One region of the Streptomyces sp. CNT360 genome, then DNA from elsewhere that is predicted to be linked to it. Evidence: riboswitches for the same ligand, from Rfam matches in the RefSeq annotation. Region 1 holds a riboswitch; the other holds the start of a gene.

Region 1 (6,931 bases):
GCTCCACGGACCCCTCGGGCCGAGTGTGGCTGCTCGTGCCCGACAACGGTGCCCGGCCCACGATTGGTCGTCCGGCAGCTACACGGTCATCGAGCCGTTCGAGCGGACGCGATGTGCGGGTGATGGGGTCTGTCGTCTCATGCGCCAGGCGCACACGGCCCACTCTTCAGTCACTTCCAGCTCTGTCGCAGGGACTTATGAGGGACTTCCCGTCGTACAGAAGGGCAGGCCCGTGACAGCGCCGAAAGACGCGAATCACCTGGTCAGAGCGGGGCCGCTCAGCACTCGATGACGTTCACCGCGAGGCCGCCGCGGGCCGTCTCCTTGTACTTGACCTTCATGTCGGCGCCCGTCTCCCGCATGGTCTTGATGGCCTTGTCGAGGGAGACATGGTGGCGGCCGTCGCCGCGCAGGGACATGCGGGCGGCGGTGACGGCCTTGACCGCGGCCATCCCGTTGCGCTCGATGCAGGGGATCTGGACGAGACCGCCGACCGGGTCGCAGGTGAGGCCGAGGTTGTGTTCGATGCCGATCTCGGCGGCGTTCTCCACCTGTTCGGGGCTGCCGCCGAGGATCTCGGCGAGGCCGCCCGCTGCCATGGAGCAGGCCGAGCCGACCTCGCCCTGACAGCCCACCTCGGCGCCGGAGATGGAGGCGTTCTCCTTGAAGAGCATGCCGATGCCGCCTGCGGCGAGCAGGAAGCGGACCACGGCGTCGTCGTCGGTGCCGGGCACGAAGTGGTGGGCGTAGTGCAGGACGGCCGGGATGATGCCGGCCGCACCGTTGGTCGGCGCGGTCACCACGCGGCCGCCCGCGGCGTTCTCCTCGTTGACGGCCATCGCGTAGAGGGTCGTCCACTCCGTGGCGTGCGCCTCCGTCTGGCCCTCGGCGCGCAGTTGCCGGGCGGAGGTGGCGGCCCGGCGGCGGACCTTCAGCCCGCCGGGAAGGATGCCCTCCTGGTTGAGGCCGCGGGCCACGCACTCCCGCATCACCTGCCAGATTTCCAGCAGACCGGCCCGGATCTCCTCCTCGGTCCGCCAGGCCTTCTCGTTCTCCAGCATCAGCCGGGAGACCGACAGCCCCGTCTCGCGGGTGAGCCGCAGCAGGTCGTCGCCGGTGCGGAAGGGGTGGCGCAGGACGGTGTCGTCCAGTTTGATGCGGTCCTCACCGACGGCGTCCTCGTCGACGACGAACCCGCCGCCGACCGAGTAGTACGTCTTCTCCAGCAGCGGTGCGCCGGTCTCGTCGTAGGCGAAGAGGGTCATGCCGTTGGCGTGGTACGGCAGGGAGCGCCGCCGGTGCAGGATCAGTTGGCTGCGCTCGTCGAAGGCGATCTCGTGCGCGTCCCCTATCTCCGCGGCGAGCAGCCGCAGCCTGCCCTGTTCGCGGATGCGGGCCACCCTCGCGTCGGCGTTCTCGACGTCGACGGTGCGGGGGGACTCGCCCTCCAGACCCAGCAGGACGGCCTTGGGGGTGCCGTGCCCGTGGCCGGTCGCACCCAGGGAGCCGAACAGTTCGGCGCGGACGGACGTGGTGTGTGCCAGCGCGCCCTCGTTCTTCAGCCGCCGCACGAACATGCGCGCCGCGCGCATCGGGCCCACGGTGTGGGAGCTCGACGGGCCGATGCCGATGGAGAAGAGGTCGAAGACCGAGATTGCCATGGTGTGGCTCTCCTTGCCCTGGTGGGGCGAGTGGGATTGCTGGTGTGCGGTCCGGGGCGCGGGCCCCGGATTCCGCTCCGGGTTCCGCCGGAACCGTGCCCGAGGCCACCGGGTCCTCTCGTCCGGATGCGGATCCCGAACGCCGGGACTCCGCTTACGGATCCGGACCCGGCTCCCGGGACTCCGATCCCGGACCCGGTCCCTGGTCTGGTTTCCGGACCCGGCTTCCCTGGAGGCTCGGCCCCCGGGTCCCGGTCCTCGGAAGCGGCTTCCCGGGAACGCGGCCCCGGACCCGGCCGCCGGAACCGATTCCTGGACCCGGTCCCTGGATCCGGTCCCCGGACCCGGTCCCTGGATCCGGTCCCCGGACCCGGTCCCCGGACCCGGTCCCTGGACCCGGCCCCCGGGCCCGCCTGTGAGGGACTTGGCCGCCCCGGGCCCCCTGGCCCGGAGCCCCGGAGCCCCAGGTTCCGGCCCCGGTACCGGCTCCCCGGAAGACCTGGCCCCGGGAACCGGCTGCCCGAAGACCCGGTCCCCCGACCCGGCCCCCGGTCCCCCGGGCCCCGGTCACCGAAGCGACCGGGGCCCGGGGACCGGGGGCCGAGCGGGGCGGACCACCGAGCGGCCTGCGCCCGAAGGTGCCCCGGGCGCCTACTTGTCCAGTGTGGGGTACAGCGGGTGCTTCTGGGCGAGCGCGCCGACCCGCGCGGCCAGCGCCTTGCCCTTGGCGTCGTCGAAGCCGGGCAGCAGCGCCTCGGCGATGATGTCGGCGACCTCGGCGAAGTCCTCCTCGGTGAAGCCGCGGGTCGCCAGCGCGGGCGTCCCGATGCGCAGCCCGGAGGTCACCATCGGCGGCCGCGGGTCGTTGGGTACGGCGTTGCGGTTGACGGTGATGCCGATGTCGTGCAGCCGGTCCTCGGCCTGCTGCCCGTCCAGCTCGCTGTTGCGCAGGTCGACCAGGACGAGGTGCACGTCGGTGCCGCCGGACAGCACCGAGACGCCCGCGTCGACCGTGTCCTGCCGCAGCAGGCGCTCGGCGAGGAGGCGCGCGCCGGCCAGAGTGCGCTGCTGACGCTCCTTGAAGTCGTCGCTGGCGGCGATCTTGAAGGAGACGGCCTTGGCGGCGATCACGTGCTCCAGGGGGCCGCCCTGCTGCCCGGGGAAGACCGCCGAGTTGATCTTCTTGGCGTGTTCCTTCTTCGAGAGGATCACGCCACCGCGCGGGCCGCCGAGGGTCTTGTGGGTGGTGGTGGTCACCACGTCCGCGTACGGCACCGGGCTCGGGTGCAGCCCGGCGGCGACCAGCCCGGCGAAGTGCGCCATGTCCACCATCAGCAGCGCGCCGACCTCGTCCGCGACGCGGCGGAACGCGGCGAAGTCGAGCTGCCGCGGGTAGGCGGACCAGCCCGCGACGATGAGCTTGGGGCGGTGCTCCTTGGCCAGCCGCTCGACCTCGTCCATGTCGACGCGGCCGGTGGCCTCGTCGACCTTGTAGGCGACGACGTCGTAGAGCTTGCCGGAGAAGTTGATCTTCATGCCGTGGGTGAGGTGCCCGCCGTGCGCGAGGTCCAGACCCATGATGGTGTCGCCCGGCTTGAGCAGCGCGAACATCGCCGCCGCGTTGGCCTGGGCGCCCGAGTGCGGCTGCACGTTGGCGGCCTCGGCGCCGAACAGCGCCTTGACCCGGTCCCGGGCCAGGTCCTCGACGACGTCGACGTACTCGCAGCCGCCGTAGTAGCGGCGGCCCGGGTAGCCCTCGGCGTACTTGTTGGTGAGCACCGAACCCTGCGCCTCCATGGAGGCGACCGGAGCGAAGTTCTCCGAGGCGATCATCTCAAGGGTGGACTGCTGACGGTGGAGTTCGGCGTCGACAGCGGCGGCGACGTCGGGGTCGACCTCGTGGAGGGAGCCGTTCAGAAGCGACATGGAAACAACCATTCCTGGGAAATGGGCGGGGCGGGCAAGCTGCCCGGGACGACCGGCGGACCGGCCGGCCCGTAGCCGGGCCTGGGCGGCTCAGGCGCCCGAGGCGAAGGCCGCGTACTCGTCGGCCGAGAGCAGGTCGTCCGGAACCTCGGAGACCTTCACCTTGAACAGCCAGCCGCCCTGGTAGGGGGCGGAGTTCACCAGCGCCGGGTCGTCGACGACGTCCTCGTTGATCTCGGTGATCTCCCCGGAGGCGGGGGAGTAGAGGTCGCTGACGGACTTGGTGGACTCCAGCTCGCCGCAGGTCTCACCCGCGGTGACGGTGTCCCCGACCTCGGGGAGCTGGACGAAGACGACGTCGCCGAGCGCACTCGCGGCGTGCTCGGTGATGCCGACCGTCGCGACGCCGTCCTCGGCGTCGGACAGCCACTCGTGCTCCTTGCTGTAGCGGAGCTGCTCGGGGTTGCTCATGGGTCGATTCTCCCGGATGCGGTAGGTGCGGTGGAAGCAGGTCTTGGCTGGTGGACGGGGCCGCCGGGCGTGCGGGCGACGTCAGTCGCGCTTGTAGAAGGGCAGCGCCACGACCTCGTACGGCTCGTGGGAGCCGCGGATGTCGACGGCGACGCCCTCCGTGCCGGGGGGCGCGTACGCCGTGTCCACGTACGCCATCGCGATCGGCTTGCCCAGCGTCGGCGACGGGGCGCCCGAGGTGACCTCGCCCACCACCGCACCGTCCGCGGCGACCACCGGATAGCCCGCACGCGGCACGCGCCGTCCCTGCGCGATCAGTCCGACCAGCTTGCGCGGCGGCGCGGTCTCGGCCCGCTCCTTGGCGGCGGCCAGCGCCTCCCGGCCCACGAAACGGCCCTCGTTCGTGGTCTTCTCGAACTTGACGATCCTGCCCAGGCCCGCGTCGAACGGTGTCAGCGACGTCGACAGCTCGTGCCCGTACAGCGGCATGCCCGCCTCCAGGCGGAGCGTGTCGCGGCAGCTCAGCCCGCACGGCACCAGTCCCGCGTCCTGACCGGAGGCGGTCAGCGCCTCCCACACCGCGACGGCGTCCTCGGTGGCCACGAACAGCTCGAAACCGTCCTCGCCGGTGTACCCCGTACGGGCGATGAGCGCCGGCTTGCCCGCCACGATGTCGCGCTCGCCCGCGTAGTAGCGCAGCCCGTCGACGTCGAAGCCGGTCTGCTGCTTGAGGATGCCCGCGGCGGCCGGGCCCTGCACCGCGATCAGGGCGTACTTGTCGCGGTCGTCCCGCACCTCGGCGCCGAACCCGTCCTGCCGCTCGCGCAGCGCGTCCAGGACGGTCTGCGCGTTGGCCGCGTTGGCGACGACCAGGTACTCCTGGTCGTCGAGCCGGTAGACGATGAGGTCGTCGAGGATGCCGCCCTGCTCGTCGCAGATCATCGTGTACCGCGCGCGGCCCACGGCCAGCTTGGACAGGTTGCCGACCAGCGCGTGGTCCAGCAGCGCGGCCGCCTGCGGCCCGGTCAGGGTGATCTCGCCCATGTGGGAGAGGTCGAAGAGGCCGGCGGCGGAGCGCACGGCCAGATGCTCCTCGCGCTCGCTGCCGTAGCGCAGCGGCATGTCCCAGCCGGCGAAGTCGGTCATGGTGGCGCCCAGCGCGCGGTGGGTGGCGTCCAAAGCGGTCTTGCGGGCGGCCGACGGCTCGCTCATTCAGGCTCCCAGGTACCGGAAAGGGGTGTGACGCGGATGTCCTCCCCATCTGTCATCGGAACCTGAGAGGTTCGCCGACAGCCCCGACGCGGCGGAGTGCGGCTTGCACCTTGGGTGGGACCGCCGGCCCGCGCCGTGGCGGAGGACCGGGGGTCCGCTTTTCAGATCTGCCTCGCCCGCACGGTAACGGGGCCTGAGAGATTCAAGGGAGGATCTTGCTCCTTCGGCGCCCTGGCGTGCGGGTGCGCGGATCCGTGACGGTTTCGCGCGCTGCTCGCCGGGGACTCTCCCGCGCGGGTTCGAACGGCCGGTATGCAGTTGGCCCGCACATCATCGCACGGGTGAGCGGGCCGTGGCTGCCCCTGAGCGGGGTCGATCGCCTTGAATCGCATTACCGTTTCTTTACACTTGGCGGGGATGAGGCGGCGTACATGCCGCCCTCGGGAGGGGGAGACCAGTGGGCAGCCTGTGCGGTGCTGAGACGACACCGACGCGCGCCGGGGCACGGCGGACGGACCCGCCCCCGAGAGGCCGCACCCCCCAGGACGGGCAGGCCCGGCCGGACCCGGCCACGCACGCCGTGCTCCGCCACGATCTGCGCGGCAGCACCGCCCCGCGCACGCTGCGGTACCGCGCGGGGGACGTGGTCGTGGTCTCCGGGCTGCCCGGCGGGGGGAAGTCCACCCTCATGCGAAGGGCCGTGCACCCGGGCGTGGTCCGCGTCGACTCCCAGGACACCCGCGAACGCTGGGAGCGCCGGCTCCCGGACCGGCTGCCCTACGGCTTCTACCGGCCCCTGGTGCGGTTGGCCCACTACGCAGGGCTGCGCGCCGCGCTGGCCTCCGGTGACTCCGTGGTCGTCCACGACTGCGGCACGCAGAGCTGGGTGCGCCGTTGGCTCGCCCGGGACGCGGCGCGGCGCGGGCGCGCTCTCCATCTGGTGCTGCTCGACGTCTCGGCGCAGGATGCGCTGGACGGGCAGGCCGCCCGCGGCCGTGGCGTGACGGGGTACGCCTTCCGCCGCCATCTGCGGGCGGTACGCAGGCTGCGCACCGCCGCCGAGGCGGGACGGCTGCCGCGTGGCTGCGCCTCGGCCGTCCTGCTGGACCGCGGCGCGGCGGGAGCGTTGCGCTCCTTCTCCTTCGCGCCGCTGCCCGCTCCCGTGCCGATGTCCGTGACCGCCCACATCCGTCCGGTACCGAAGCCCAGCCCCGACCCGGGCCCCCGTCCGAGCCCCGCCCCCGAACCGGCCTGAGCTCCCGGAGCCCGCGCCGGCCGGTACCGGACGGTGACGCCCGCGGGCCCGCCGCCCCCGGGAAAGGGGTGGCGGGCCCGCGGACGGGGACATGCCGGTTGTCAGAGGGTGCCGGTGCGGCGGTCGCCGCTCACCGGCCCTGTTCGGGGGTGGTGGGCTTCTGCGCCGGCCCCTGCGGGAGCTGCATCTGCTGCGGAGCCGCCTGCTCCTTGCCGGTGGGGGCACCGGGCTTGCCCGGTGCCTGCGGCGCGGCCTGGTCAGCGGGCTTGCCGGGCTTGCTGGGCTTGCTGGGCTTCGTCTGCTCGGTGGCCTGACCGGGCCTGCCCGGCTCGGCCGCGTTCCCGGGCTGCTCGGGCAGGCCCGGCTTCGCGGTGTCCGGCTTGCCGGACTCGCCGGGCGTCTCGTC
Region 2 (6,931 bases), on a different contig from region 1:
TGACGCACTCGGAGTGACTGCCTACCTTCATGTGGGCAGGTTCCGGGGGTGACCCGGGATGCGATGGACGGAGGTCGGCGTGGCAAGCACCGGCGGCGAAGGTACGGCGGCTGGCGACTCGTCCCTTTCCGACGGTCCGCCCCCGCCTCCTGGCCGGGAGGTCTCCCCAGGGCGGCCGTCCCCCGCACCACCCGGCGGTCTCCGGCCGGACGGTGCCCCCACCGCAGCCGCGGACTCCTCGGCGGAGCACGTCGGCTACCGCGGGCCGACGGCCTGCTCGGCGGCCGGCATCACCTACCGCCAGCTCGACTACTGGGCCCGCACCGGGCTGGTGGAGCCCAGCATCCGCCCCGCCTACGGCTCGGGCACCCAGCGGCTCTACGGCTTCCGCGACATCGTCGTACTCAAGATCGTCAAGCGCCTGCTGGACACCGGGGTCTCGCTGCAGAACATCCGGGCCGCCGTGCGGCACCTGCGCTCCCGAGGGCGCACGGATCTGGCCCGTATGACGCTCATGAGCGACGGGGCGACCGTCTACGAGTGCTCCTCGCCCGACGAGGTCGTCGATCTGCTCCAGGGCGGGCAGGGCGTCTTCGGCATCGCCGTCGGTGTTGTCTGGAAGGACGTCGAGGGCGCGCTCTCCCAGCTCCACGGCGAGCGCGTCGACACGGGGGAGACCCTGGTCAGGGACCACCCCGAGGACGAGCTGGCCCGTCGGCGCAACCGCGCCGGATAGCGGGCCCGGCGACGGGGGCGCGGGCGGTGCCCCGGAGCGTGCCGGGTGGCCCTGCTGCCCGCTTCGGACGGTTCGGGCGAGGGCGATGTCAGTGCCGTGAGGCAGCATCGGGAGGGTGAGGACCGAGCCGACCATCCTGCACCTGGACATGGATGCCTTCTTCGCCGCCGTGGAGCAGGCCTCCAAGCCCAGCCTGCGCCAGAAACCCGTGGTGGTCGGCGGGCTCGGGCCGCGTGGTGTGGTCTCCACCGCCTCGTACGAGGCCAGACGCTTCGGTGTGCACTCCGCGATGCCCACCGCTCAGGCCAGACGCCTGGCGCCGAACGCCGCCTACCTCGGTACCCGCTTCGGCCTCTACCGGGCGGTGAGCGAGGTGGTCATGGAACTGCTGCACGGCCTCTCGCCGCTGGTGGAGCCGCTGAGCCTCGACGAGGCGTTCGTGGACCTGGAGGCCGGGGAAGCGCTGGCAGGGACGCAGGGCGGCGCCGAGGGGGCGCGACAGGTCGGTGAGCAGTTGCGCCAGGACATCCGGGCGGCCACGGGTCTGAGCGGTTCGGTGGGACTGGCGGGTTCCAAGATGCTGGCGAAGATCGCCTCGGAACAGGCCAAACCGGACGGGCTGGTGCTGATCACCCCGGGCACCGAGCGCGAGCGGCTGGCTCCGATGTCGGTGCGGACGCTGCCCGGGGTGGGCCCGGCCACGGGTGAGACGCTGCGCAGGGCGGGGATCACCACCATCGGAGAGGCGGTCGAGGCGGGCGAGGACGAGTTGCTGCGGCTGCTCGGCAAGGCGCACGGCACCTCCCTGCACGCCATGGCCCACGGTGTCGACGACCGCCCCGTGGTCGCGGAGCGGGACGCGAAGTCCGTCTCGGTCGAGGACACCTACGACGTCGACCTGACCGACCGCACCCGCGTCCGGCTCGAACTGGAGCGGCTGGCGAGGCGCTGTGTCACGCGGCTGCGGGGCGCCGGGCGCTCGGGCCGCACCGTGGTGATCAAGGTGCGCAGCTACGACTTCTCGACGCTGACCAGGTCCGAGACGTTGCGCGGGCCCACCGACGACCCGGGCGTCGTCAAGGAAGCAGCGCTGCGGCTGCTGGACGGGGTGGACACCACGGCCGGGGTCCGGCTGCTGGGCGTGGGCGTCAGCGGGTTGGCCGACTTCACGCAGGAGGACCTCTTCGCCCAGGCCGAAGCTGCCCGGGCCGAAGCCGCCGAGGCGGCCAGGGCGGAGGCTGCCAGGGGCGAGGCCGAGCGGGCCGACGGTCGGCCGGGTGCGGCGGCGCGGAGCGAGGCGGCGGACCGTGATCCGGCAGCACGGCATGCGGCGGAGACGGACACCGAACACGACAGCGCGGTCGTCGAGGAACCGGGCGCCGCGGTGCCGGCGGACCGCCAGTGGATCCCCGGCCGGGACGTGCGCCATGCCGTGCACGGCAGGGGCTGGGTGCAGGGCAGCGGTGTCGGGAAGGTGACCGTCCGCTTCGAGGAGCCCGACACGCCGCCCGGACGAGTGCGCACCTTCTCCGTCGACGACTCCGCACTGGAGCCGGCCGAGCCGGTCATGCTCGACGCCCGCATCGCCACGGCGCTGGCCCGGCGGCCCGCACCGCCTGCCCGTGACCGGCCGATCACGGGCGGACGCCCCGCCGGGGACGGCCCTGCGGCGGGGGAGCGGTCGGCTACGGAAGACCGCTCCGCGGCTGGGGAGGGTCCCGCCATGGGGGATCGCAGCGTCGAGGGTGGCCGTCGAGCCAGCGGGGACGGCCCTGCGGCGGGGGAGCGGTCGGCTACGGAAGAGCGCCCTACTACGGAAGACCGCTCCGTGGCTGGGGAGCGTCCCGCCATGGGGGATCGCAGCGCCGAGGGTGACTGTCGAGCCAGCGGGGACGGCCCTGCGGCGGTGGACCGGTCGGCTGCGGGGGGCCGCCGAGCCGCGGAGGACTGCCCTGTCACGGGGGAGTGGCCGATCACGGGTGGCCGCCCCGCCAGGGGGGACGGCCCTGCGGCGGTGGAGCGGTCGGCTGCGGGGGGCCGCCGAGCCGCAAGGCACCCTGCTGCGGGAGAGCGCCCTGCCACGGAAGACCGCTCCGCGGCTGGGGAGGGTCCCGCCATGGGGGATCGCAGCGCCGAGGGTGGCCGTCGAGCCATGGGGGGCCCAGCCGTGGGGGGCCGCCCCGGCGCGGGGGAGCGGTCCGTCGTGGGGGGCCGTTCGACGACGGCGGGGGCCGGAGTACGTCCGGTGGGCGGGCAAGGATCCGGGCGGCCTTCGGTACCGGCGGGCCCGTCACCGGTTCGGGAGGGCCGACCCTCGGCGCCGACGGGGAGGGCGTCGGCGCCGGAGGGGCAGCACTCGGCGCCGGGACGGCGTCCGGGGGAGGAGCGGCCGTCCGGGGGAGGAGCGGGGCAAGTTGCGGGACCCGGGAGTCAGTCCTCCGCCCCGGCGATGCGGCCGAAGTCGCGGTCCGGGGGCGAGGTCTCGCCGGCGACGGGAACGTCGAGCCCGTAGTGGCGGTACAGCTGAAGCTCCTGCTGCGGTGACAGGTGGCGGCCGACACCGAAGTCCGGGGCGCCCTTGATCAGGTTCCGTTCGAAGGGCACCCGCAGACCCGCCTCGTCCAGCAGGGCGGGTTCCAGCGGTACGAACGCGTCGCGGCTGAAGAGTCCGGTGCGCAGGGCCGCCCACTCCGGTTCGCCGGTCGCGTCGTCCAGGTACACCTCGTCCACGGTGCCGATCTTGACTCCCTGGCTGTCGAAGGCCTTGCGCCCGATCAGGCTGCGTGGATCTATGTCGGTCTGCACGGGGCTCCTCCCACGGGGCGTGACGTGGTGGTCATGCTCGTACCCACTACGAAACGGTACTTTTCGGCCGTCGGCCACTTGAACACACTCCGGGTTACCGCTCACGGGGCGCTGATACGCTCGTTATCGGCTGTCGACCCCGTGCGGGAGAGCCCTCCGGTGAGCGCGCCGGAGGCGCCGAAGGAGCAACTCCTCCCCGGAATCTCTCAGGCTCACGTACCGCACGGACGAGGTCACTCTGGAAAGCAGGGCGGGCCCCGGACCAGCGCCGAAGCCCCTCCTCACCGACGGTGTAAGCCGAGCGCCCGGGAAGTGGGGGCGGATCGGTGAAACTCTCAGGTCGAGATGACAGAGGGGGAGGCCGACCGGGCACCCGTGGGAGGTGCCCTCACAGGTCGTACAGACCAGGAGGCCCCCGCAGATGACTTCTCACCGCACCCCGCTCTCCGCGTTGGAGGGCGGCACCCCCTTCGAGAGCCGCCACATCGGACCCGACGCGGGCGCGCAGGCCAAGATGCTCGCGCAGGTCGGCTACGGGTCGCTCGACGAGCTGACCGCCGCAGCGGTGCCCGACGTGATCAAGAGCACCGAGGAGTTGGCGCTGCCCGCGGCGCGGAGCGAGGCCGAGGTGCTGGCCGAGTTGCACTCCCTGGCCCGGCGGAACCAGGTGCTCCACTCCATGATCGGCCTGGGGTACTACGGCACGTTCACGCCACCGGTGATCCTCCGCAACGTGATGGAGAACCCGGCCTGGTACACCGCCTACACGCCGTACCAGCCGGAGATCTCCCAGGGCCGGCTGGAGGCGCTGCTCAACTTCCAGACCGTCGTCAGCGACCTGACCGGACTGCCCACCGCCGGCTCCTCACTGCTGGACGAGCCGACCGCGGCGGCCGAGGCGATGGCGCTCTCCCGCCGGGTCGGCAAGGTGGGCAAGAAGGGCGGCGGCGTCTTCCTGGTCGACGCCGACTGCCTGCCGCAGACCGTCGCCGTGCTGCGGACCCGGGCGGAGCCCACCGGGGTCGAGGTCGTCGTCGCCGACCTGTCCGACGGCATCCCCCAGGAGGTGGCCGAGCGCGGTGTGTTCGGCGTGCTGCTCCAGTACCCGGGCGCCTCCGGAGCCGTCGGCGACCCGCGTGCCGTCGTCGAGCAGGCGCACGAGGCGGGTGCCGTGGTCACCGTCGCCGCCGACCTGCTCGCCCTCACCCTGCTGACCTCGCCCGGAGAGCTGGGCGCGGACATCGCGGTCGGCTCCAGCCAGCGCTTCGGGGTGCCGATGGGCTTCGGCGGTCCGCACGCGGGTTACATGGCGGTGCGGGACGCGTTCGCCCGCAGCCTGCCGGGGCGTCTGGTCGGTGTCTCCAAGGACGCGGACGGTGAACAGGCCTACCGGCTCGCCCTCCAGACCCGCGAGCAGCACATCCGCCGTGAGAAGGCCACCAGCAACATCTGCACCGCGCAGGTGCTGCTCGCCGTGATGGCGGGCATGTACGCCGCGTACCACGGCCCCGACGGGCTGGCCGCGATCGCCCGCCGTACCCACCGCTGTGCGGCGCTGCTGGCCGCCGGTCTGCGGGCCGGCGGGGTGGAGGTCGTGCACGGAGCCTTCTTCGACACGGTGACCGCGCGGGTCCCGGGCCGGGCGGCCGAGGTCGTCGAGGGGGCCCGCGCGGCCGGGATCAACCTGCGGCAGACCGACGCCGACCACGTCGGCATCGCCTGCGACGAGACCACCGGACGTGCGCACCTGGCCGCCGTGTGGCAGGCGTTCGGGGTACCGGAAGCCGACCTCGACGCGTTGGACGCCGCCACCGACGACGCGCTTCCGGCGGCGCTGCTGCGCGAAGACGACTACCTGAGCCACCCGGTCTTCCACGCCTACCGCTCCGAGACCGGCATGCTGCGCTACCTGCGCCGGCTCGCGGACCGCGACTACGCGCTGGACCGCGGCATGATCCCGCTCGGCTCGTGCACGATGAAGCTCAACGCCACCACCGAGATGGAGTCGGTCACCTGGCCCGAGTTCGGCTCGCTGCACCCCTTCGCGCCCGCCGAGCAGGCCGAGGGCTACCTGACGCTGATCCGCGAACTGGAGGAGCGGCTGGCCGAGGTCACCGGTTACGACAAGGTCTCCCTCCAGCCCAACGCGGGCTCCCAGGGCGAGCTGGCCGGGCTGCTGGCCGTCCGCGCCTACCACCGTGCCAACGGCCGCCCGGAGCGCACCGTCTGCCTCATCCCGTCCTCGGCCCACGGCACCAACGCGGCCAGCGCGGTGATGGCGGGCATGAAGGTCGTTGTCGTCAAGACCAGCGACAACGGTGACGTCGACGTGGCGGATCTGCACGCCAAGATCGAGCAGTACGGCGAGGAGCTGGCCGTGCTCATGGTCACCTACCCCTCGACGCACGGCGTGTTCGAGGAACACATCACCGAGGTGTGCGCCGCGGTGCACGATGCGGGTGGCCAGGTCTACGTGGACGGTGCCAACCTCAACGCGCTGCTGGGCCTGGCGAAGCCGGGCCGCTTCGGCGCCGACGTCTCGCACCTGAATCTGCACAAGACGTTCTGCATCCCGCACGGCGGCGGCGGTCCCGGCGTCGGCCCCATCGGCGTGCGCGCACACCTGGCGCCCTACCTGCCCAACCATCCGTTGCAGCCGGCCGCGGGCCCCGAGACGGGCATCGGGCCGGTCTCCGGTGCGCCGTGGGGCTCGGCCGGCATCCTGCCGATCTCCTGGGCGTACGTGCGGCTGATGGGTGCCGCGGGGCTGCGCAGGGCGACGCAGGTGGCGGTGCTCGGCGCCAACTACATCGCCAAGCGTCTGGAGCCGCACTACCCCGTCCTCTACACCGGCCCCGGCGGGCTGGTGGCCCACGAGTGCATCGTCGACGTCCGTCCGCTCACCAAGCAGACCGGAGTGAGCATCGACGACGTGGCCAAGCGGCTCATCGACTACGGGTTCCACGCGCCGACGATGTCCTTCCCCGTCGCGGGGACGCTGATGATCGAGCCGACCGAGAGCGAGGACCTGGCCGAGCTGGACCGGTTCTGCGAGGCGATGATCGCCATCCGCGCGGAGATCGACAAGGTCGGCACCGGGGAGTGGGACGCACAGGACAACCCGCTGCACAACGCCCCACACACCGCCGCGATGCTCGCCCGCGACTGGCAGCAGGGCTACGGCCGTGAGGAGGCCGTCTTCCCGGCCGGCGTCAAGGCCGCCGACAAGTACTGGCCGCCGGTGCGCCGCATCGACGGTGCCTTCGGCGACCGCAACCTGGTCTGCTCCTGCCCCCCGGTCGACGAGTACGACGCCGGGTAGTCGCCGGTGCGCCGCTCGGCGGCGCGAAAAGCGCAACAACCGGCACCGGGCCGGTGCGGCAGCTGCCG

What was found. A riboswitch is a leader RNA that binds a small molecule or an ion and turns the genes downstream of it on or off. The one in region 1 is predicted to bind glycine.
Region 2: another riboswitch for glycine. It lies ahead of gcvP (aminomethyl-transferring glycine dehydrogenase); the one in region 1 lies ahead of gcvT (glycine cleavage system aminomethyltransferase GcvT).

Annotation. Positions count from the first base shown of each region.
Region 1 is NZ_AUKO01000001.1:199,810-206,740, reverse strand. It holds gene H297_RS0100865 (L-serine ammonia-lyase) at 279-1,661, opposite strand; gene H297_RS0100860 (serine hydroxymethyltransferase) at 2,313-3,587, opposite strand; gene gcvH (glycine cleavage system protein GcvH) at 3,678-4,058, opposite strand; gene gcvT (glycine cleavage system aminomethyltransferase GcvT) at 4,140-5,270, opposite strand; glycine riboswitch at 5,442-5,572, opposite strand; gene H297_RS33740 (AAA family ATPase) at 5,851-6,525, shown strand; gene H297_RS0100840 (hypothetical protein) at 6,656-6,931, opposite strand, start outside.
Region 2 is NZ_AUKO01000032.1:81,886-88,816, reverse strand. It holds gene H297_RS0123860 (MerR family transcriptional regulator) at 80-736, shown strand; partial or broken gene H297_RS38070 (DNA polymerase IV) at 852-2,414, shown strand; gene H297_RS0123850 (PRC-barrel domain-containing protein) at 3,167-3,541, opposite strand; glycine riboswitch at 3,676-3,773, shown strand; gene gcvP (aminomethyl-transferring glycine dehydrogenase) at 3,963-6,863, shown strand.